Regions from separate parts of the Dactylosporangium sp. CA-152071 genome, predicted to be linked through region 2. Evidence: riboswitches for the same ligand, from Rfam matches in the RefSeq annotation. Region 2 holds a riboswitch; the other holds the start of a gene.
What was found. A riboswitch is a leader RNA that binds a small molecule or an ion and turns the genes downstream of it on or off. The one in region 2 is predicted to bind S-adenosylhomocysteine.
Positions count from the first base shown of each region.

Region 1 (9,976 bases), on a different contig from region 2:
GTCGACGATGCCGTGCACGAGCGCGTGCGACAGCCGCTCGTTGACCGGGGCCTCGCGCCACGACAGGTCGACGACCCGGGAGGTGCCGGGGCCGCTGACCGTGCCGGCGAACGTGACGAGCCGGTCGGTGGCGTCCTCGCGCCGGTCGAACAGGACGTCCTCGACGAGCTCGAGCAGGTCGGCGGGGATGTCGGCGTAGACGGCGAGCTGGCCGGCGTTGACGATGCCCATGTCGAGGCCGGCCCGGACGGCGTGCAGCAGAAACGCGGAGTGCATCGCCTCGCGCACGACGTCGTTGCCGCGGAAGGAGAACGACAGGTTCGAGATGCCGCCGCTGGTACGGACGCCGGGGCAGCGCTGCTTGATCAGCGGCAGGGCGTCGATGAAGGCCTTCGCGTAGCCGTTGTGCTCGGCGATGCCGGTGGCGACGGCGAGCACGTTCGGGTCGAAGATGATGTCCTCGGGCGCGAAGCCGGCCTTGTTCACCAGCAGGTCGTACGCCCGGCCGCAGATCTCGACCTTGCGCTCGGTGGTGTCGGCCTGGCCGAGCTCGTCGAACGCCATGACGACCACGCCGGCGCCGTAGGAGCGGATGATCCGCGCCTGCTCCAGGAACGGCTCCTCGCCCTCCTTGAGGCTGATCGAGTTGACGACGCCCTTGCCCTGCACGCACTTCAGGCCGGCCTCGAGCACGCTCCAGCGCGAGCTGTCGATCATGATCGGGATGCGGGCGACCTCGGGCTCGGTGGCGATGAGGTTCAGGAACGTGGTCATCGCCTGCTCGCTGTCGAGCAGGTCGGCGTCCATGTTGACGTCGAGGAGGTTGGCGCCGCCGCGGACCTGCTCAAGGGCGACGTCGACCGCGCCCTGGTGGTCGTCGGACTCGATGAGCCGGCGGAAGCGCTTCGAACCGGTGACGTTGGTCCGCTCGCCGATCATGACGAAGCCGGTGTCGGGACCGATCTCGAACGGCTCCAGGCCGCTGAACCGGGTCGCCGGGGCGAGCTTCGGGACGTGCCGCGGCGCCATCCCCCGGACCGCCTCGGCGATCTTTCCGATGTGGGCGGGTGACGTACCGCAGCAGCCGCCGACGACGTTGACCAGCTTGTCGGACACGAAGCCGGCGAGCAGGCTCCCGGTCTCGGCGGGGGTCTGATCATAACCGCCGAACGCGTTGGGCAGGCCCGCGTTGGGGTGCGCCGCGACATACGTGCCGGCGAAGCGGGCCAGGTCGGCGACGTGCGGGCGCATCTCCGTCGCGCCGAGCGAGCAGTTGACGCCGACGATGAGCGGGTCGGCGTGCTCGACGGAGCGCCAGAACGCCTCGACGGTCTGCCCGGACAGCGTCCGGCCGCTCAGGTCGACGATCGTGACCGAGATCCACAGCGGCAGGTGCGGCGCGACGTCGCGGGCCGCGGCGACGGCCGCCTTCACGTTGAGCGTGTCGAAGATGGTCTCGATGAGCAGCAGGTCCACGCCGCCCTCGGCGAGCGCGCTGATCTGCTCCGCGTACGTGGCGCGGACCGTGTCGAACGTCACTGCCCGGTAGGACGGGTCCTCGACCTTCGGCGACAGCGACAGCGTGACGTTCAGCGGGCCGACCGACCCGGCGACGAACCGCGGCCGGTCCGGCGTGGAGAACTCGTCCGCCGCCTGGCGCGCCAGCCGGGCGCCCTGCACGTTCATCTCGCGGACCAGCGACTCCAGGCCGTAGTCGGCCTGGGCGATGCTGGTGGCGGTGAAGGTGTTGGTGGTGGTGATGTCGGCGCCGGCGGCCAGGTATTGCCGGTGGACGTCGAGGATCACGTCGGGGCGGGTCAGGATCAGCAGGTCCGGGTCGCCCGTGACGTCCTTCGGGTGGTCCGGGGCGATCAGGTCCGCACGGTAGTCGGCGGGAGTGAGGCCGGCGGCCTGCAGCATGGTGCCCCATGCGCCGTCGAGCACGACCACCCGCTCGTCGAGGAGCTTGCGCAGATCTGCGATCGCCATGGGATCCACCTTCCGTGGGTCAGACGGAAGGCGCCCTTGCAGACAGTGATTCCAGGTCGAGCGTGGCGGATCGTCGATGATCCGTTGCAGCGCCTCTCGCCCCGATCCCAGATTCTAGCCTGTTACCGTGGTTCGCCGTCACGCAGTCGAGCTTGGATTGAGCTTGGACCTGGCCGCATCGACCGTCCCGATGTGGCTGACGATCCCGACCTGATCAGGAGTCCCGTCATGAGCGCGCAAAGTTCGGAATCGATCGCGGTCAACGCCGCCCTTGACGTGGTGCGGGCCGTCGAGCCGCGGATCGCGGACGCCATCGCCGGCGAGCTGACCGCCCAGCGCGAGTCGCTCAAGCTCATCGCCAGTGAGAACTACGCCTCACCCGCGACGCTCCTCGCGATGGGCAACTGGCTCAGCGACAAGTACGCCGAAGGCACTGTCGGCCGCCGCTTCTACGCCGGATGCCAGCAGGTCGACACCGTCGAGTCGATCGCCGCGGAGCACGCCCGGGAACTGTTCGGCGCGTCACACGCCTATGTCCAACCACATTCTGGGATCGACGCGAATCTCGTCGCCTTCTGGGCGGTCCTGGCGCAGAAGGTCGAGGCGCCGTTCCTGCGCGAGAAGTCCGTCCGCCAGGTCAACGACCTCACCGAGAGTGACTGGGCGCAGCTGCGGCACGACTTCGGCGACCAGCGGATGCTCGGCATGTCCCTGGACGCCGGCGGGCACCTGACCCACGGCTTCCGGCCCAACATCTCCGGCAAGATGTTCCACCAGCGCAGCTACGGCACCAACCCGGAGACGGGCCTGCTGGACTACGACGCGCTGCGGGAGACCGCCCGCGAGTTCCGGCCGATGATCATCGTCGGTGGCTATTCGGCGTACCCCCGGAAGGTGAACTTCGCGAAGCTCCGCGAGATCGCGGACGAGGTCGGCGCCACCCTCATGGTCGACATGGCGCACTTCGCCGGGCTCGTCGCCGGCAAGGTGTTCACCGGCGACTTCGACCCGGTGCCGCACGCCCACATCGTCACCACCACGACCCACAAGACGCTGCGCGGCCCGCGCGGCGGCATGGTCCTCTGCCAGGCGGAGCTCGCCGACCAGGTCGACCGCGGCTGCCCGATGGTGCTCGGCGGCCCGCTGCCGCACGTCATGGCCGCCAAGGCCGTCGCGCTCGCCGAGGCCCGCACCCAGTCGTTCCGCGACTACGCGCAGCGCGTCGTCGACAACGCCGCCGCGCTCGCCGAGGGCCTGCAGCGCCGCGGCGTCCGCCTCGTCACCGGCGGCACCGAGAACCACCTGGTGCTCATCGACGTCGCACAGCGCGATGATGCTGAGGGGAGTGGCGCGCCGACCGGCCTCACCGGCCGCCAGGCGGAGGCGGCACTGCTGGACGCCGGCATCGTCACCAACCGCAACGCGATCCCGCAGGACCCCAACGGCGCCTGGTACACCTCCGGCGTGCGCATCGGCACCCCGGCGCTCACCACGCGCGGCCTCGGCGTCGCCGAGATGGACACGATCGCCGAGCTCATCGCCACCGTGCTGAGCAGCACCCGGCCGGCGGCGGACTCGAAGGCGAAGTACACCCTCGACGAGTCGGTCGCGGCCAAGGTGTCCGGCCAGGCGTCCGAGCTGCTCGCCGGGTTCCCGCTGTACCCCGAGATCACCCTGCGCTGAACCACCGCGGCGGCAGCCGTGCCCCCACCGGACATCGACCGACGGGTATGGTTGCCGCCACGGGGGTGGGGTGGGTGCTGGGTGTCATCGGTGGCGTCGGTCCGGTCGCCACGATCGAGTTCTACCGATTGCTCGTCGCCGAGGTCCAGGCCCGCACCGGGGCCTGGCCGGACCTGCTCATCCACAGCCAGCCGCTGCCGGCGCGGCTGGTCGGGGCGGTCCTTGACGGCACGCTCACCGCGGCGGAGACCACGGAGATCGACGCGCTGCTCACCACGGCCCTCGACACGCTCGAGCGGGCCGGCTGCGACCTCGTCGCGATGCCCTGCAACACGTTCCACCGCCAGCTGCGCCCGCTGCTCGCCGGGCGGCACCTGAAGCTCGTCGACATGGTCAGCGAGACCATCGACGCGGCCGCCGCCCGCGGGCTGCGCCGGCTCGTGCTGCTCGCCACCGGCACCAGCGTCGACCACGAGGCCTACGCGGCGGCCCGGCTGCGCGGCATCGAGATCCTGCGCCCCGCCGACCAGTCGCACGTCGTGTCGCTCGTCACGCGGTGCGTCGGCGGGGCGTTCGACGCCGCGGCCGTGCACGAGGCGCTCGCCGCCGGCAACGTCGCCGGCGCCGACGGGGTGCTGCTCGGCTGCACCGACCTGACCGTCCTGCGCGACGACCTGTCCCGCGTCGCGCCGGTCGTGGACAGCCTCAGCTGCCTCGTCTCCGCCTGCGCCGACGCGCTGACCGCCTGATGCGGGCGCTCGCGGTCTGCCTCGGGTTCTTCCTGGTCATGCTCGACAGCACGATCGTGACCGTCGCGCTGCCCTCCATCGGCGGCGGCACCGCGACCCTGCAGTGGGTCGTCGACGCCTACACGGTCGTCTTCGCCGCGCTCGTCCTCGCCGGCGGGTCGTTCGCCGACCGGTTCGGGGCGCGCCGCTCCTACCACGGCGGCATGACGATCTTCGCGCTCGGCTCCGTCATGTGTGCCTGCACCACCGGCGGCGCCTGGCTGATCGCCGGCCGGGTGGTCCAGGGTGTCGGCGCGGCCGTGCTCATGCCCAGCTCGCTCGCGCTCATCCGGTCCACGTACCCCGAGCCGGCCCGGCAGGCCCGCGTCATCGGCCTGTGGGGCGGCCTCGCCGGCGTCGCGGCCGCGGCCGGTCCCCTGCTCGGCGGCGCGCTGCTCGCCGTCGCCGGCTGGCCCGCGCTGTTCCTGCTCAACGTGCCCTTCGCCGTGCTCGTGCTCTGCATCGGCCGTGGCCTGGTCGACCCGCCGCGCCACGCCGGTGCGCGGGTCGACGTCCGCGGCGTGGTCACGTCGACCTGCGGCCTCGCGCTGCTGGTCGCCGGCTGCATCGCCGCCCACCCGCCGCTGATCGTCGCCGGCGCGCTGGTCCTCGGCCTGTTCGTGCTGCTCCAGTACCGCGCGAGCAAGGCCCTCGCCGAGGCTCCCGCAACCGGGGGCCGCCGGCGCCCCGCCCCGATGCTGCGGCCCGACCTGCTGCGCCACCGCGCCCTGCGCGCCACCGTGGTCACGGGGTTCGCCCTGAACTTCGCCTTCTACGGCCAGTTCTTCCTGGTGACGCTGTACCTGCAGGAGCACCGCCACCTGTCGCCCCTGCTCACGGGCGTCGCCCTCGCGGTGCAGGCCGCCGGCGCCGTGGTCGGCTCCCCGTTCGGCGGCTGGGCCGGCCACCGCTACGGCCCCCGCGCGACGATGCTGGTCGGCCTCCTCACCGGCGCCGCCGGGTTCGCCGCCCTGGGCGCGTGCGCCGCCGGCCCGCTGCCGGCGGTGCTCGCCGCGCTCTTCGTCGTCGGCTTCGGCATCGACACCGCCATGACCGCCGCCACGTCCCTGACCCTGCAGGCCGCCCCCGACGGTCACGCGGGCGTCGCCAGCGGCCTGCTCAACACGATGCGGCAGGTGGGCAGCGCCCTGGGCGTCGCGGTCCTGGGCGCCGTCGGCGCCTTCCCCAACGCGATGCTCATCGCCACGGGCACCTACCTTGCCGCCGCGCTCCTGGTCGCCCTCCGCGCCGGCCCCACCCGCCCGGCCGCCGATCCGGCAGGCACACCCGTCACCGCCGGCGGCCGCGCCGGGCGATGACCGCCGGTGCCTAGTCGCGACGCCTGGAGGACCTGGTGCGGCCGGTCGCGACGATCATCCCGTCGGCGTGGGACATGTCCGACTCGACGGGGATGACGCGCAGGGAGGTGGTCAGCGGGGAGAGGCAGCCGTGGACGTCGGACTCGTCGACGGGGACGGCGGGGAAGCGGCGGCCGGCGACCTCGTAGCCGGAGGAGCGCCTCATGAACGCGGCGACGAACGGGGCGTCGGGGCGCAGCGCGCCGACGAAGCGCTGGATCGCGAGCTCGAACTCGGCCGGGTCGGAGGAGATCGAGCAGGCGACGAAGAACATCGTGCCGAGGTCGAAGCGGTGGCGCGGCAGGGTGAAGACGCTGCCGGGCTGAATCTTCGCGGCGGCGAACTTCGCGCGCGGGTCGGTCCGCCGGTACGCCGGGGACTCCAGGAACACGTCCCAGAAGGCGTCCCAGCCGCGGTCGAGGCCGGCGCGCTGGTGCTCGGCGAGCCACGCGAGGTTGGCCGGGGAGTACTCCCGCAGGGTGAGCGACCGGCTGAACGGCATCATCGAGAGCGCCGGATACAGGTTGGTGCCGGTGCCGAGATCCAGCGCCCGGCCGCCGCTGACTCCGGCACGCGAGAAGAAATCACGGGTGATGCCCATGATCTGCCGGTCGTCGTCGCGGACGAACTTGTAGTGCTGGTTGCGGTACTCCTCCGCGTCGAAGGACCGCCAGTCAGCCTGACTGTTGCGGGCACACTCGAGGACAGCAGCGCCGTTCATTGTTCGAAGACCTCCGGATGGCGAACGGCGAGCCGCGGGGACACCTAGCAGGTATAGCGTGTCACACGCGCTCAAGCAATCATCGCCAACGCTACTGCCGCTCATCCGTACGGCGGAGCGGAATGGGCGGCAGGTCGTGGGGTGAGATCTCCGGCAGCCCGGTCAGGACCTGCCCGATGACCTCGCGAAACGCGCCGTCGGGGTGATGCCGGGCGTGCCGGTCGAGCAGTGCCCGGGTCTCCTGCTGCGCGCCGAAGCGGTGACCGAGCGCACGGACCGACTTCTCCTTGACGGTCCAGTCGGGGTCGTCCAGGTGCTCGACGAACCAGGCGTGGATCTGCGGGCTCGTCTCGGGCAGCTCGGCCAGGACGGTGCCGACCACGCGGCACAGCTCGGTGTCGGCGGGATGGGCCGCGGACAGCGCGATGAGCCGCGCGGGCAGGTCCGGCTCGGCGCCGAGGAGGCGTCCGAGGACCCGCGCGGCGCCGCCGTTGACCGGGGCGGCGTCGTCGAGCCGGACCAGCAGCCGGTCCCGGACCTGCGCCTCCAGCGCGGGACCGCCGCCGGCGCGGCGCAGCAGGATCTCGGCGGCGGTCTCGATCACGTCGGCGTCGGAGTCGGTGGAGATCCGCTCCAGCAGCGCGTCCCGCGTGTCGTCGCGGTCGCCGAACCGGTCGCCGAGCAGCTCCACCGCCGTGCGGCGCAGCTTCGCGTTGGCGTTGCGGTCGCCGGTGCGCTTCACGAGGATCCGGGCGACCCGCGGGCCGGCGCCCTGATACGCGCCCATCGCCTCGGCCGCGATCCGCACCACGTCGCCGTCGAGGTCGGCGCGGATCCGGTCGCCGAGCGCGTCGCGGGCGTCCGGGTCGTCCAGGTGCGCGGCGAGGATCTCCGCCGCCGCCCGGCGGACCAGCTCGCTGTGGTCGTCGGCGACCCGCTCGACGATCAGCCTGCGCGCCTGCGGCCCGAGCGACCAGCGCCGCCCGAGGGCGGTGACGATCGCCAGCCGCACACCGGCGTCCGTGTCGAAACGGGCCCGCTCGGTCAGCTTCGTGCGCAGGTCCGCGTCGAGCGCGATGCGGTGCAGCAGGACGCCGACCGCGATCCGGCGGACCTCCGCCTCCGGATCGTTGAGCTTGCGCTGCATGGCGATGGCGACCTTGCCGTCGGTCGAGGCGATCCCGGCGAGGGCGTGCGCGGCGGCGATCCGGACGGCGGGGACCGCGTCGCTCATCTCGTCGCGCAGCGCCCCGGCGACGACCTCCTCGCCGATGAACCGGGCGCCGAGGATCTCCGCGGCGGCGAGGCGCACCGCGGGGTCGGGGTTGCCGCGGGCGGGCAGCCGAGCCAGGGCCGCGTCGCGCACCTGAGCGGCCGCCTCCGGATCGCCGGCGCCGCGGTCCGTGGCGAGGAGGTCGTCGGCGAGCGCTTCGGCGGCGGCGCGGAAGACCCCGGCGTCGGGGTCGGTGCGGACGTAGCCGAGCAGGATGTCGCGCGTGTTCGCGCACTCGGCGAGGACCTCGATCGCGGCCCGCCGGACCGCGGGCCCGGCGCCGGCCGCCAGCCGCTGCACGACGTCGTCGCGCACCAGGTCGCCCGCGTGGTGGTGCTCGACGAGCGCCTGCGCGGCCAGCTTGACGACCTGCGGGTCGGTGTCGACCCGCAGCCGCCGCCGCAGCGCCGCGACCAGGTCGTCGCTGGTGCCGCAGCGCCAGCCGACCAGCTCCACGGCCGCCTGCCGGGCCGGGACGTGGTCGTCGCCGGTGCACACCATGACGGTCCGCAGGGTCGCCGGGTCGGTGGCGCAGGCTGGGCGCAGCGCACGGATCGCGGTCGTGCGGATCCCGCCGGAGCGGTCGTCGCGGGCCAGCCGGTTGAGCGCGGCGACCGCGGCGGGGTCGTCGCCGAAGTGCTCCCCGAGCGCCTGGACCGCGGCGACGCGCACCTGGCCGTACGGTCCGGAGCCGGCCCGCTCGATCAGCATCCCGCGGACCCGTCCGGCCTCGGGGTAGGACGCGTTGACCCGCTCCGGCAGCCGGCAGCGGCGGGCGAGCTCGGCGAGGCCGGCGACGGCCGCGTGCGACGCGCGGCTGTCGCGGACCGGGTCGAGCTCCTCGGTGAAGAGCCGCTCGACATCGTCCTCGGGCTCGGCGAGGATCGCCGCGATCCGGGCCGCGTATTCGGTGACGGGGCTGCACAGCAGGTGGGAGCCGCGGCGGCGGTACCAGGCGAAGAAGCTCCGGCGGCCGGGCCAGTCGGGTCCGATGGTGCGCACGGCCGGCAGGATCGCGTCCTCGATCAGCTGGGCGGTGTCGCGGTCGTTGATCGACACGCAGTGCTCCAGCAGCAGGACGACCCGGTCGAGCAGCACCGCGGCCGCCTGCTCGACCGCGGCGCGGCTGCGCAGCTCGGCGAGGCACTGCACGGCCAGCGCGATGTTCCACGGCGGGTTGAGGAACTCCTGCGGCGGCCACTGCGGGTCGGCGTCGGTGACGAGCATGTCGACGATCTGCTCGACGCCGGCCTCGGGCAGCACGCTCGCGACCAGCCGCAGCACCTCGTGCCAGGACGTGTCCGGCCAGTGCCGGCGGAACAGGTCCGCGACATCGTCGAACGTGAGCAGCCCGGTCTTGAACCGGTGGCGGATCTCCGCCGCGCAGAAGAAGTCGAGGAACGTGCGGTGCGCGAAGCCGTACAGGTCGGGGCCGTAACGGCTGAGGATGAAGTTGCGCATGTGGAGGCGGTCGATGATGCGGTCGGCGGCGGCGCTGGCGTCGGCCCGGTCGAGGCCGAACCGCTCGACGAGGTGCCGCACGAAGACGGCCCGCAGCTCGTCGCCGTGGATGTAGTTGACGGCGGTGGAGCTGTCGAACTGCATCTCCCACGCCAGGCGGCGCAGCATCGCCTTCTTCTCGTCGGCGTTGACGTCCACCCGGTTGCCGGGCGCGGTGCCCGGCGCCGCCGCGGTGTCGCCCTGGCCGAGCTGCCGGTTGACGTCCCACCGGTCGACGAGCACGCCGGCGGCGTGGTTGTAGAGGTTCCACCGCTCGCGGGGCAGCGCCTTGTGCCGGCTGATGATCGCCAGGATGGTCAGCAGCAGCGGGTTGCCGGCCAGCTCCCGGATCGCCGAGGTGAGCCGGAGCGTCTCCAGCAGCCGCAGGCGCCGGATGCCGGCGCTCTCGTCGTCGGACATCGTGTGGCGGTACCAGCGGGCGAGGAAATCCTGGATCTGCTCGTCGCCGAGGTCCTGCAGGGTGAAGTGGGCGAAGCCCGCGTCGGTCAGCGCCTTGCGGACATAGCCGATGACGCGCGACGTGACGAGGACCCGCACCGACGGGAACTCCTCGACGAAGGCGGCGATCCGGGCGGTCACGGCGGTGCGCTGGTTGCGGTCGAAGATCTCGTCGAGCCCGTCGAAGATGAACAGCGCCCGGCCG
Region 1 covers NZ_JBNJMZ010000001.1:8,279,541-8,289,516, reverse strand. The annotation lists gene metH (methionine synthase) at 1-1,989, opposite strand, end outside; S-adenosyl-L-homocysteine riboswitch at 2,011-2,093, opposite strand; gene ACQEVZ_RS37415 (glycine hydroxymethyltransferase) at 2,218-3,672, shown strand; gene ACQEVZ_RS37410 (aspartate/glutamate racemase family protein) at 3,747-4,421, shown strand; gene ACQEVZ_RS37405 (MFS transporter) at 4,421-5,779, shown strand; gene ACQEVZ_RS37400 (SCO2525 family SAM-dependent methyltransferase) at 5,790-6,539, opposite strand; gene ACQEVZ_RS37395 (HEAT repeat domain-containing protein) at 6,631-9,976, opposite strand, start outside.
Region 1: linked by a shared signal. The riboswitch ahead of metH (methionine synthase) and the one ahead of ahcY (adenosylhomocysteinase) in region 2 are both predicted to bind S-adenosylhomocysteine.

Region 2 (9,976 bases):
CACTGAACGCCTCCAGCCCGCCGAGCACCGAGAGCGGCAACACGTCAAGCCACAGCCGCCCGCCGAGCAACGACAGCGCACCGAACAGCGGCAGCGCACCGGGCTACAGCGACACGGTGAGCGACAGCGACGCACTGAACGTCGACAGCACACCGAACGGCAGCGGCGACGACGAGCCGAGCAACGGCGGTGGGCTGAGCAACGGCAGCACCGCAAACAGGGGCGTGCCGAGCAGCAGCGAGCCGAGCAGCAGCGGCGGGCTGAGCGGCGACGGTGTGGGTGGCGTGGGTGGTTTGGTGGGGCGGGCCGTGCGGGAGAGCACGGACGTGCGGCGGGTGCGGGACGAGATCCGGCGGTGGGCGGAGAGTGGGCGGCCGGCGGCGGTGCGGTTGTGCTTCCGGTTGACGTTTGTCGAGGAGTTCGACGAGGACGAGGAGGACGACGCCGTCGGGGCGGCGGCCGGTGAGGCGGGGGTGCGGGTCGACGACGGGCGGGACGTGTCGGGGTGGCTGGTGGAGTTCATGTTGCAGCCGGTCGCGGAGCCCGGGCTGCTCGTGCCGGCCAAGGACGTCTGGCGCAGCGGGGCGTCGCCGCTCTTCCGGTGGGTCGACTATCCGCAGGACGTGCTGCTGGCGGACCTCGGCAGGGCGAGCCGGCTCTGGCCCGAGCTCGACGAGGCGCTGCACCAGGCGCGCCCCGAGCAGCTGCGGCTGGACACGATCGGCGCCTACGGCTTCCTGCGGCACGCGGGGATCCTGCACGACGCGGGCTTCGGGGTGCTGCTGCCCGCGCAGTGGCAGCGGCGGCAGGATCTGGGGCTGACACTGACGACGCACTCGGCGCAGCCCGCGGCCCCGGTGCTGCGGGACACGACGGCGAACCGGGCCGCGATCGTGCGCTACCGGTGGGGGCTCGCGATCGGTGACGAGTTCCTCAGCGAGGCGGACCTGCGGGCGCTCGCGCGGGCGAAGGTGCCGCTGGTGCGGCTGCGCGGCCGCTGGGTGCACCTCGACCGGGAGAAGCTCCGCGCCGGCCTCGCCTTCCTCGCCCGGGGCGGGCAGGGGCACATGTCGGCCGGTGAGGCGATGCGGCTCGTCAGGCTCATCCCCGAGGGCGACCTGCCCCTGCCGGTCACGGGCGTCGACGGCACGGGATGGCTCGCGGACCTGCTGACGGGCCGGGCCGTGGAGCGCCTGGAGCTGCTGGAGCCGCCCGCGTCCCTCGCCACGACGCTGCGGCCCTACCAGCGCAAGGGCCTGTCGTGGCTGGCCTTCCTCGACGGGCTCGGCGTCGGGGCGCTGCTCGCCGACGACATGGGCCTCGGCAAGACCGTGCAGGTCCTGGCGCTGGAGGCGCTGCTGCGCGAGCGCGGCGCCCGGCCGCCGACGCTGATCGTGTGCCCGCTGTCGGTGCTCGGCAACTGGCGGCGCGAGATCGGGCGTTTCACGCCGGGCCTGCGGGTCGCCGTCCACCACGGCACGGAACGGGCGGCGGACGAGCTCGACGCCGACCTGGTCCTCACCACCTACCAGGTCGCGACCCGGGACGTGGACCGGCTGGCGGCGCGGGACTGGGACCGGATCGTGCTCGACGAGGCGCAGCACGTGAAGAACAGCACCAGCGCCGCGGCGCGGGCGGTGCGGCGGATCCCGGCGCGGCACCGGGTCGCGCTGACCGGCACCCCGGTGGAGAACCGGCTGACGGAGCTGTGGTCGATCGCGGACTTCCTGAACCCGGGCATCCTCGGGCCGGCGGCCATCTTCCGGGCCCGCTACTCGGTGCCGGTCGAGCGCTACGCCGACGCCGACGCGGCCGCCCGCCTGCGCCGGGTCACGCGCCCCTTCCTGCTGCGCCGGGTGAAGACCGACCGGGCGGTCATCGCGGACCTGCCGGACAAGCTCGAACGCCGCCAGTGGTGCAACCTGACCCTCGAACAGGCGACGCTCTACAAGGCGGTCGTCAACGAGCTCTTCGTGAAGCTGCGCGAGGGGCGGTCCGGTGAGCGGCGCAAGGGCCTGGTGCTGTCGGCGATGACGAAGCTCAAGCAGGTGTGCAACCACCCGGCGCACCTGATGGGCGACGGCACGCCGCTGGCGGGACGGTCGGGGAAGCTGGCGCGCCTCGAGGAGATCCTCGCCACGGCCCTCGACGCCGGGGACCGGGCGCTGGTCTTCACACAGTTCGCCAAGTTCGGCCACCTGCTGGCGCCCTACCTGGCGGGGCGGCTCGGGACCGGTGTCGAGTTCCTGCACGGGGGCACCGCGAAGGGCGCCCGGGACGCGATGGTCGAGCGGTTCCAGACCGGGACGGGGCCGGGGGTGCTGCTGCTGTCGCTGAAGGCGGGCGGGACCGGGCTCAACCTGACCGCCGCCAACCACGTCGTGCACGTCGACAGGTGGTGGAACCCGGCGACCGAGCAGCAGGCCACGGACCGCGCCTTCCGCATCGGGCAGCGCCGCGACGTGCAGGTGCACACCTTCGTCTGCGTCGGCACCGTCGAGGAGCGGGTCGACACCATCATGGCGGAGAAGCGGACCCTCGCCGGGGTCGCCGTCGGCAGCGGCGAGGGCTGGCTCACGGGCCTGTCCACCGACGACCTCCTGGACCTGATGACCCTGCGCCCGGAGGCGACGGATGAGTGAGACGAGGTGGTCCCACCAGTTCATCGCCATGCTCGAATCCTTGCGCATGGGCACGACATTTTCCGTCGGCCGCCGCTACGCCCGCGCCGGCAACGTCCGGTCGCTCACCATCTCCAGCAGCATCGTGACGGCGCTGATCCTCGACGAGGACGGTGAGACGTACCGGTCGCGCATCGCCGCGAAGGCGTTCTCCGCCGCCGACTGGGCCCGCATCGAGCGGGCACTGTCCAAGGAGGCGCGGTACGCGGCGAAGCTGCTCGCCGGGCACCTGCCGGAGGACCTGGACCAGCTGCTGCAGAGCTATGGGCTGTCCCTGTTCCCGCAGAGCCTCGCCGAGCTGGTCATGGACTGCGACTGCCCCGGCTGGCAGAAGCCGTGCCGGCACCTGACCGCCGCCTGCTACGTGCTGGCGGAGGAGTTCGACAACGACCCGTTCACCATCCTGGCCTGGCGCGGCAAGGGTCGCGACGAGCTGCTCGAGGAGCTGCGCAGCCACCGCGTGTCCGAGACCAGGCACGTGGCGCCCACAGACCCGGAGCCCCAGGCGGCCAGGAGCTTCTGGACCGCCGGCCCCAGGGTCACCACAAGAAACGAACCCCTGCCCGGCGCGATAGCGAGACCCGACGCCATCCTCGACCAGCTCGACCAGCTGAGACTCACCGTCGGCCGGTTCGAGGTGACCGACCTGCTCCGTGACGTCTACCGCACACTCGGTTGCGGGGAAAACGACGGAGGCGGTACCGTCGAACCCAATCGCGGCTGAGCACAAGGCGACGCCGCGGTCACGGCCGAGAGGCGCTGCGACGGACCCGCACGGGTTCGCCACGCTCGGCCGTTGACTACCCTTGACCCAAGGGCGCCTCCTGTCACCGGGAGGTGACCTTAGGCTATGCACAAGTATCTGCAGACGCGCAACGGGATCGAGTTCGCCGTTGCCGATCTCTCCCTCGCGGCCGCCGGCCGGACCCAGATCCGCCTCGCCGAGCACGAGATGCCGGGCCTGATGGCGACGCGCCGCGAGTTCGCCGACGCGCAGCCGTTGCGCGGCGCGCGGATCGCCGGCTCGTTGCACATGACCGTGCAGACGGCGGTGCTGATCGAGACCCTCGTCGCGCTCGGCGCCGAGGTCCGCTGGGTGTCCTGCAACATCTTCTCCACCCAGGACGAGGCGGCGGCCGCGGTCGTCGTCGGCCCGCACGGGACGGTCGACGCACCGACCGGCACGCCGGTGTTCGCGTGGAAGGGCGAGACGCTCGCCGAGTACTGGTGGTGCACCGACCAGCTGTTCGACTTCGGCGACGGCCTCGGCCCGAACATGATCGTCGACGACGGCGGCGACGCCACGCTGCTGGTGCACAAGGGCGTCGAGTTCGAGGCCGCGGGCCGGGTGCCGCAGCCGACGTCCGCCGATTCGGAGGAGTTCGCGCTCGTACTCGGTACCCTCGCCGACAGCCTCGCGAAGGACAACCGGCGCTTCACGAAGCTGGCCGCCGGCATCCGCGGCGTCACCGAGGAGACCACCAACGGCGTCAAGCGGCTCTACAAGCTCGCCGAGAGCGGTGAGCTGCTGTTCCCCGCGATCAACGTCAACGACTCGGTCACCAAGTCGAAGTTCGACAACACGTACGGCATCCGCCACTCGCTGCTGGACGGCATCAACCGCGCCACGGACGTGATGCTGGCCGGGAAGCTCGCCGTCGTCTGCGGCTACGGCGACGTCGGCAAGGGCGCCGCCGAGGCGCTGCGCGGCATGGGCGCCCGGGTCGTCGTCACCGAGATCGACCCGATCTGCGCGCTGCAGGCCGCCATGCACGGGCTGCCCGTGGTCCGCCTCGAGGACGTCGTCGCGACCGCGGACCTGTTCATCACCACCACCGGCAACAAGGACATCATCATGGCCGCCGACCTGGCCGCCATGAAGCACAACGCGATCGTCGGCAACGTCGGGCACTTCGACAACGAGATCGACATGGCCGGGCTGGCGAAGGTCCCGGGCATCGTGAAGAACGAGATCAAGCCGCAGGTGCACGAGTGGACGTTCCCCGATGGGCACGCGATCATCGTGCTGTCCGAGGGCCGGCTGCTCAACCTGGGCAACGCCACCGGTCACCCGAGCTTCGTCATGTCCAACAGCTTCACCAACCAGACGATCGCGCAGATCGAGCTGTTCACGAAGCCGGACGCGTACGAGCGCCAGGTGTACCGCCTGCCGAAGCACCTCGACGAGAAGGTCGCCGCGCTGCACCTCGAGGCGCTCGGCGTCCGGCTGACCGAGCTGACCAAGGAGCAGGCCGAGTACATCGGCGTCGACGTGGCCGGCCCGTACAAGCCGGAGCACTACCGCTACTGAGGGGTCAGCTCGGCCTCCTCGCAGTACCGCTTGAAGCCCTTCAGATCCATGCGCAGCCGGGCGTGCAGTTCCGCGTCCGGCTGCGCGCCGTGCGGGTGCACCAGTCGCTCGTCCAGCTGCGCGACCGCCACCACGTTGGTGGCGTCGTCGCCGAGCGGCTCCAGCCAGTACGCCTCGACGAGCTGAGCGCTGTCCCACCGCACGTACCGCCCCGGCTCGATGTCGCCGAGGACCGCGTCGATCTCGACCCGCCGCCCGCCGATGTCGAGCGCCAGGTGCGCGGCGTCGTCGCCGGCCTGGCTCACGGCGAGGACCCCGGACATGAACCGCGGATGTTCGCTGAGGTGCACCAGGTGCTCATAGGCACGCATCGCCGGCACGCCGACCCGCATCTCTTCCTGGGTGACGATCATCTGTCTCACCCCCTCGAGTCCACGGTACGCCGGAACCCCGAAAACCCCGCGCGCGGCACGGGTCGCCGGTTCGGGTCGGGCATGTGGACGATGTGACCGTTGTCAACGGTTGCGGCGCTTTCGTAGATTCAATGCCGACGATGTCGATGGTGACGGAGGCGGCGTGCGCGACCTTTTCCGGCGGTTCCCGCGACGCGGATCGCGGCTCGTTTCCGATCCGATCATGCCACCGGCGGCGAAGGCCGGTTACCCGGCGCTCGCCGAGGACTTCGAGGCGCTGCGCCCGGTCGAGGAGCGGTTCGAGCGCTACGACCTCGAGGCGCTGCGCGGCCAGCGCAGCTACCGGCTGCAGGGCATCGTCGTGCTGCTCGGCTCCGCGCTGCTGACCGGGCTCGGCGGGCTGCAGGCGGTCCTGTCGGACCAGCGCTGGCCGTCGGCGGTCCTGGCGGTGCTGGCGGTCGCGCTGGCGGGGGTGTCGCAGTTCGTCGTGGACGACCACGCGCTCGCCGACTACCGGCTCGCGCGGGTCAAGGCGGAGCGCCTGCGGGCGCTGTACTTCATCTATCTCGCCCGCGTCGAGCCATACACGGGCGACAATCGGGCGCGCCTGCTGGTCCGCGCGGTCGACGCGATCGACGAGGGTGAGGAGCTGACGTGACCGACCGCGAGTCGCAGTTCCGCGACCTGTACGAGCAGCACCGCGTACAGCAGCAGCAACGGTTTCTGGAGGGGCGTCGCGACGAGTTCCGCAACGCCTACAAGCAGGGCGTCCGGCTCCGCAACGGTCTGCTGGTGCTGTCGGGTGTGGTCGGCGCGACCGCGCAGGTGTTCAGCGGGCCGGGGTCGGCGACGGCCCGCGGCGTGTGCGGCCTGGTCGCGGCGCTGATCGCGGCGCTCGCCGGTGCGGTCGCCGGGTACAGCTCGCTGATGGGGTTCTCCAGCCTGCGGCGGTCCTATGAGGACGCGTTGAAGGGGGTACGCTCGGCCGGTCATTCCTGGCGGGACGCGCCGGACGACCGCGCCGCGCTGCTGCGGGTCGAGGAGGTCCTGCGGACCGAGAACGGACACTGGGGGCAGCTGGTGGTCAGGCAGGCCGACGGCACGCCCAGCGTCGAGCGGTGATGCCCGTCGTGCTGGCCAGCGGCCATCTCGTCGACGCGCCCGGCCGGCCGGCACCACGGTTTCCGCAGCGGGTCGCCGGCGAGGTCGCGAGGCTGGTGGCGGAGACGTTCGACGAATGGCGGGTCGGGCCCGGGTCGGTGCTCGTGTGCGGCGGTGCCCGCGGCGCCGACCTGATCGCCGCGGAGGCCGCGCTCTCCCGGGGCGCGGCCGTGACGCTCTGCCTGGCGATGCCGGTCGCGGAGTTCGAGCCGTCGTCGGTGGCGCTGCCCGGCACCGACTGGAGCGCCCGCTTCGAGCGCGTGCTGCGCGGCAGCGAGGTCCGGGTGCTGCACAGTACCGGCGACGCCGACGTCTTCAGTCAGACGAACCAGTGGATGGTCGACCTCGTAAAGGGCCTCGACGACCGCCCGCGGGCGCTGCTGGTCTGGGACGGCCGCAACGGCGACGGACCCGGCGGCACCGCCGACATGGTGGCCCGCCTCGGTTACGACGTGACCGACCCGCACGTCCGGGTCATCGACCCGACCGCCCTCTGAGGGACCCCGCTGAAGGATCCCTCAGAGGGCGCGCAGCGGCGCGGTGGCGAAGTCGCGCAGGCCTTCGGTGAGGTCGACGGCGGCGGTGAAGCCGAGCTCGGCGCGGGCGCGGCCAGGGGCGGCGACCACGTGCCGGACGTCGCCGGCGCGGTGGTCGCCCGTGATCACCGGTGCCGGGCCGTCCATCGCGGCGGCGAGGGTCGCGGCCATGGCACCGACGGTGGTCGGCCGGCCCGAGGCGATGTTGTACGCCCGGAACCCGTCGACCGCCGCGTCGAGCGCCAGCACGTTCGCGGCGGCGACGTCGGTGACGTGGACGAAGTCGCGGCGCTGCGCGCCGTCCTCGAAGACGCGCGGCGCCCGGCCGGCGGCGAGCGCGGAGCGGAAGATGGCGGCGACGCCGCTGTAGGGCGTGTCGCGGGGCATGCCGGGCCCGTACACGTTGTGGTACCGCAACGCCACCACCGTCCCCGCGCCGGCGAGCGCCCACGCCTGCGCGAGGTGCTCCTGGGCGACCTTCGTCGCGGCGTACACGCTGCGTGGGCGCGGCGGCGCGTCCTCGTCGACGTCGCGGGGCTCCAGCGGCGTGCCGCAGGACGGGCAGCCCGGCTCGAACCGTCCGGCGTCGAGATCCGCGGCGGCGCGCGGCGCCGGCGACGTCGCACCGTGGGACGGGCACGCGTAGCCGCCCTCGCCGTAGACGACCATCGAGCTGGCCAGGACGAGCCGCCGCACGCCGGCGCGGGCCATCTCCGCGAGCAGCACGGCGGTGCCGAGGTCGTTGCAGCCCACGTACTCCGGCAGGTCGGCCAGGTCGACACCCATGCCGACCATCGCCGCCTGGTGCACCACGGCGTCGACCCCGTCCAGCAGCGCCGCGACCGCGGCCCGGTCACGCACGTCGACGCGGTCGGCGTCCGGCGGGGGCGAGCGGTGCGCGGCCGGGTGCAGCAGGTCGAGCACGCCGACGTCGTGGCCCGCGGCGCGCAGCGCGGTGACGACGTGACCGCCGATGAACCCGGCTCCGCCGGTGACGAGGATCCGCATGCCGTCGACCGTAGGCGGCGGCGACGGCGGTCGACGGCCGCGTTCGCGGTTCGTAATGGTTGGTTCGTTCCTCGTAAGATCTTCGCCCCGGGATCCTCGGTAGCGTCCGATCCGTGCCAGATGTCGTATTGCCTTGTCTGAATGAGGCCGCCGCGTTGCCGTGGGTGCTGTCCCGGCTGCCGGACGGCTACCGGGCGGTCGTCGCCGACAACGGGTCCACCGACGGGTCGCCGGCGATCGCCGAGGCGCACGGCGCGGTCGTCGTCCACGCCGCGCCGCGCGGGTTCGGCGCCGCCGCCCACGCGGGCCTCGAGGCGGCGACCGCCGACGTCGTGTGCTTCATGGACGCCGACGGCTCGTTCGACCCACGGCAGCTGCCCCGCGTCACCGAACCGGTCCTGCGGGGGCGCCTCGACCTGTCGCTCGGCCGCCGCCGCCCGACCGCCCGCGGTGCCTGGCCGCTGCACGGCAGGGCCGGCAACGCCGTCGTGGCGTGGCGCCTGCGCCGCACCACCGGGATCCCCGTGCACGACCTCGGCCCCATGCGCGCCGCCCGCCGCGAGGCGCTGCTCGGGCTGGGACTGCGCGACCGCAGGTTCGGCTACCCCCTGGAGATGATGGTCCGCGCCGCGGCGGCCGGGTGGCGCATCGCCGAGGTCGACGTCGACTACGCGCCCCGCATCGCCGGCGGCCGGTCGAAGGTCACCGGGTCGGTCCGCGGCACCGCCCGCGCCGTGCGCGACATGTCGAAGGTGCTGGCACGATGAGGGTCCAGCTGCTGCTGCTGGCGAAGACGCCGGTGCCGGGACGGGTGAAGACCCGCCTCTGTCCCCCGTGCACACCGGCGGAGGCCGCCGGGATCGCCGCGGCCATGCTCGCCGACACCGTCGACGTCCTCACCGCCGCGCCCGCCGCCCGCCGGACCCTGGTCGTCGACGGCGACCTGCCCGCCCCGCCCGGCTGGCACCGCCACCCGCAGCGCGGCGACGGTCTCGGCGAGCGGCTCGCCGCCGCGTACGCCGACACCGCGCTCCCCGGCGTCGCCACCCTCCTCGTCGGCATGGACACCCCGCAGGTGCGCGTCGGCCACATCGTCGCGGCCTGCGCGGCGCTCGCCACCACCGGGGCGGTCCTCGGGCCGGCGGAGGACGGCGGCTGGTGGGCGCTCGGCCTGCGGGACCCGTCCACCGCCAGGGTGCTCACGGGCGTCCCCATGTCCACCTCGGACACCGGTGCCGCCACCCACGCGGCGCTGCGCGGGCTGGGCCTCGGCGTGGCGACCCTGCCGACCCTGCGTGACGTCGACACCGCCGAGGACGCCCGGGCCGTCGCCGCCGGCTGCGAACCGGGCCGGTTCACGACGGCGGTTGCGGCGTCGGTACCGGCCGGGGCCGCGACATGAGCGCGCCGGTCGCCCTCTACGGTGCCGCGCTGCGCCGCGCCGCCCGCGGAGAGCCCGCCGCGATGGACCTGGTCGACGCGGACGGTGCCGTGGTCCGCCCGCTCGACGCCGGATCGTGGTCCGGCGCGCCGCGGGCCGGCGACGCGCAGCTCGTCCAGCGGTGCACGGACGGCACCCTCGACCTCGGCTGCGGCGCGGGCCGGCTCACGGAGGCCGTCGCCGCGACCGGCCGCCGCGTCCTCGGCGTCGACGTCAGCCCGCAGGCCGTCCGGTACGCGCGCCGCCGCGGCGCATCCGTCATCCGCGGCGACCTCTTCGCCCCGCTGCCCCGTGAGGGCGACTGGACCTGTGCGCTGCTCGCCGACGGCAACATCGGCATCGGCGGTGACCCGGCCCGGCTGCTGCGCCGCTGCCGGAGCCTCATCGGCGGTGACGGCAGTGTCCTCGTCGAGGTCGACCCGCCG
Region 2 covers NZ_JBNJMZ010000002.1:353,641-363,616, reverse strand. The annotation lists gene ACQEVZ_RS41770 (SNF2-related protein) at 1-2,642, shown strand, start outside; gene ACQEVZ_RS41765 (hypothetical protein) at 2,635-3,405, shown strand; S-adenosyl-L-homocysteine riboswitch at 3,427-3,511, shown strand; gene ahcY (adenosylhomocysteinase) at 3,532-4,992, shown strand; gene ACQEVZ_RS41755 (hypothetical protein) at 4,986-5,405, opposite strand; gene ACQEVZ_RS41750 (DUF4231 domain-containing protein) at 5,629-6,063, shown strand; gene ACQEVZ_RS41745 (hypothetical protein) at 6,060-6,527, shown strand; gene ACQEVZ_RS41740 (hypothetical protein) at 6,524-7,063, shown strand; gene ACQEVZ_RS41735 (NAD-dependent epimerase/dehydratase family protein) at 7,085-8,110, opposite strand; gene ACQEVZ_RS41730 (glycosyltransferase family 2 protein) at 8,224-8,877, shown strand; gene ACQEVZ_RS41725 (TIGR04282 family arsenosugar biosynthesis glycosyltransferase) at 8,874-9,512, shown strand; gene ACQEVZ_RS41720 (methyltransferase domain-containing protein) at 9,509-9,976, shown strand, end outside.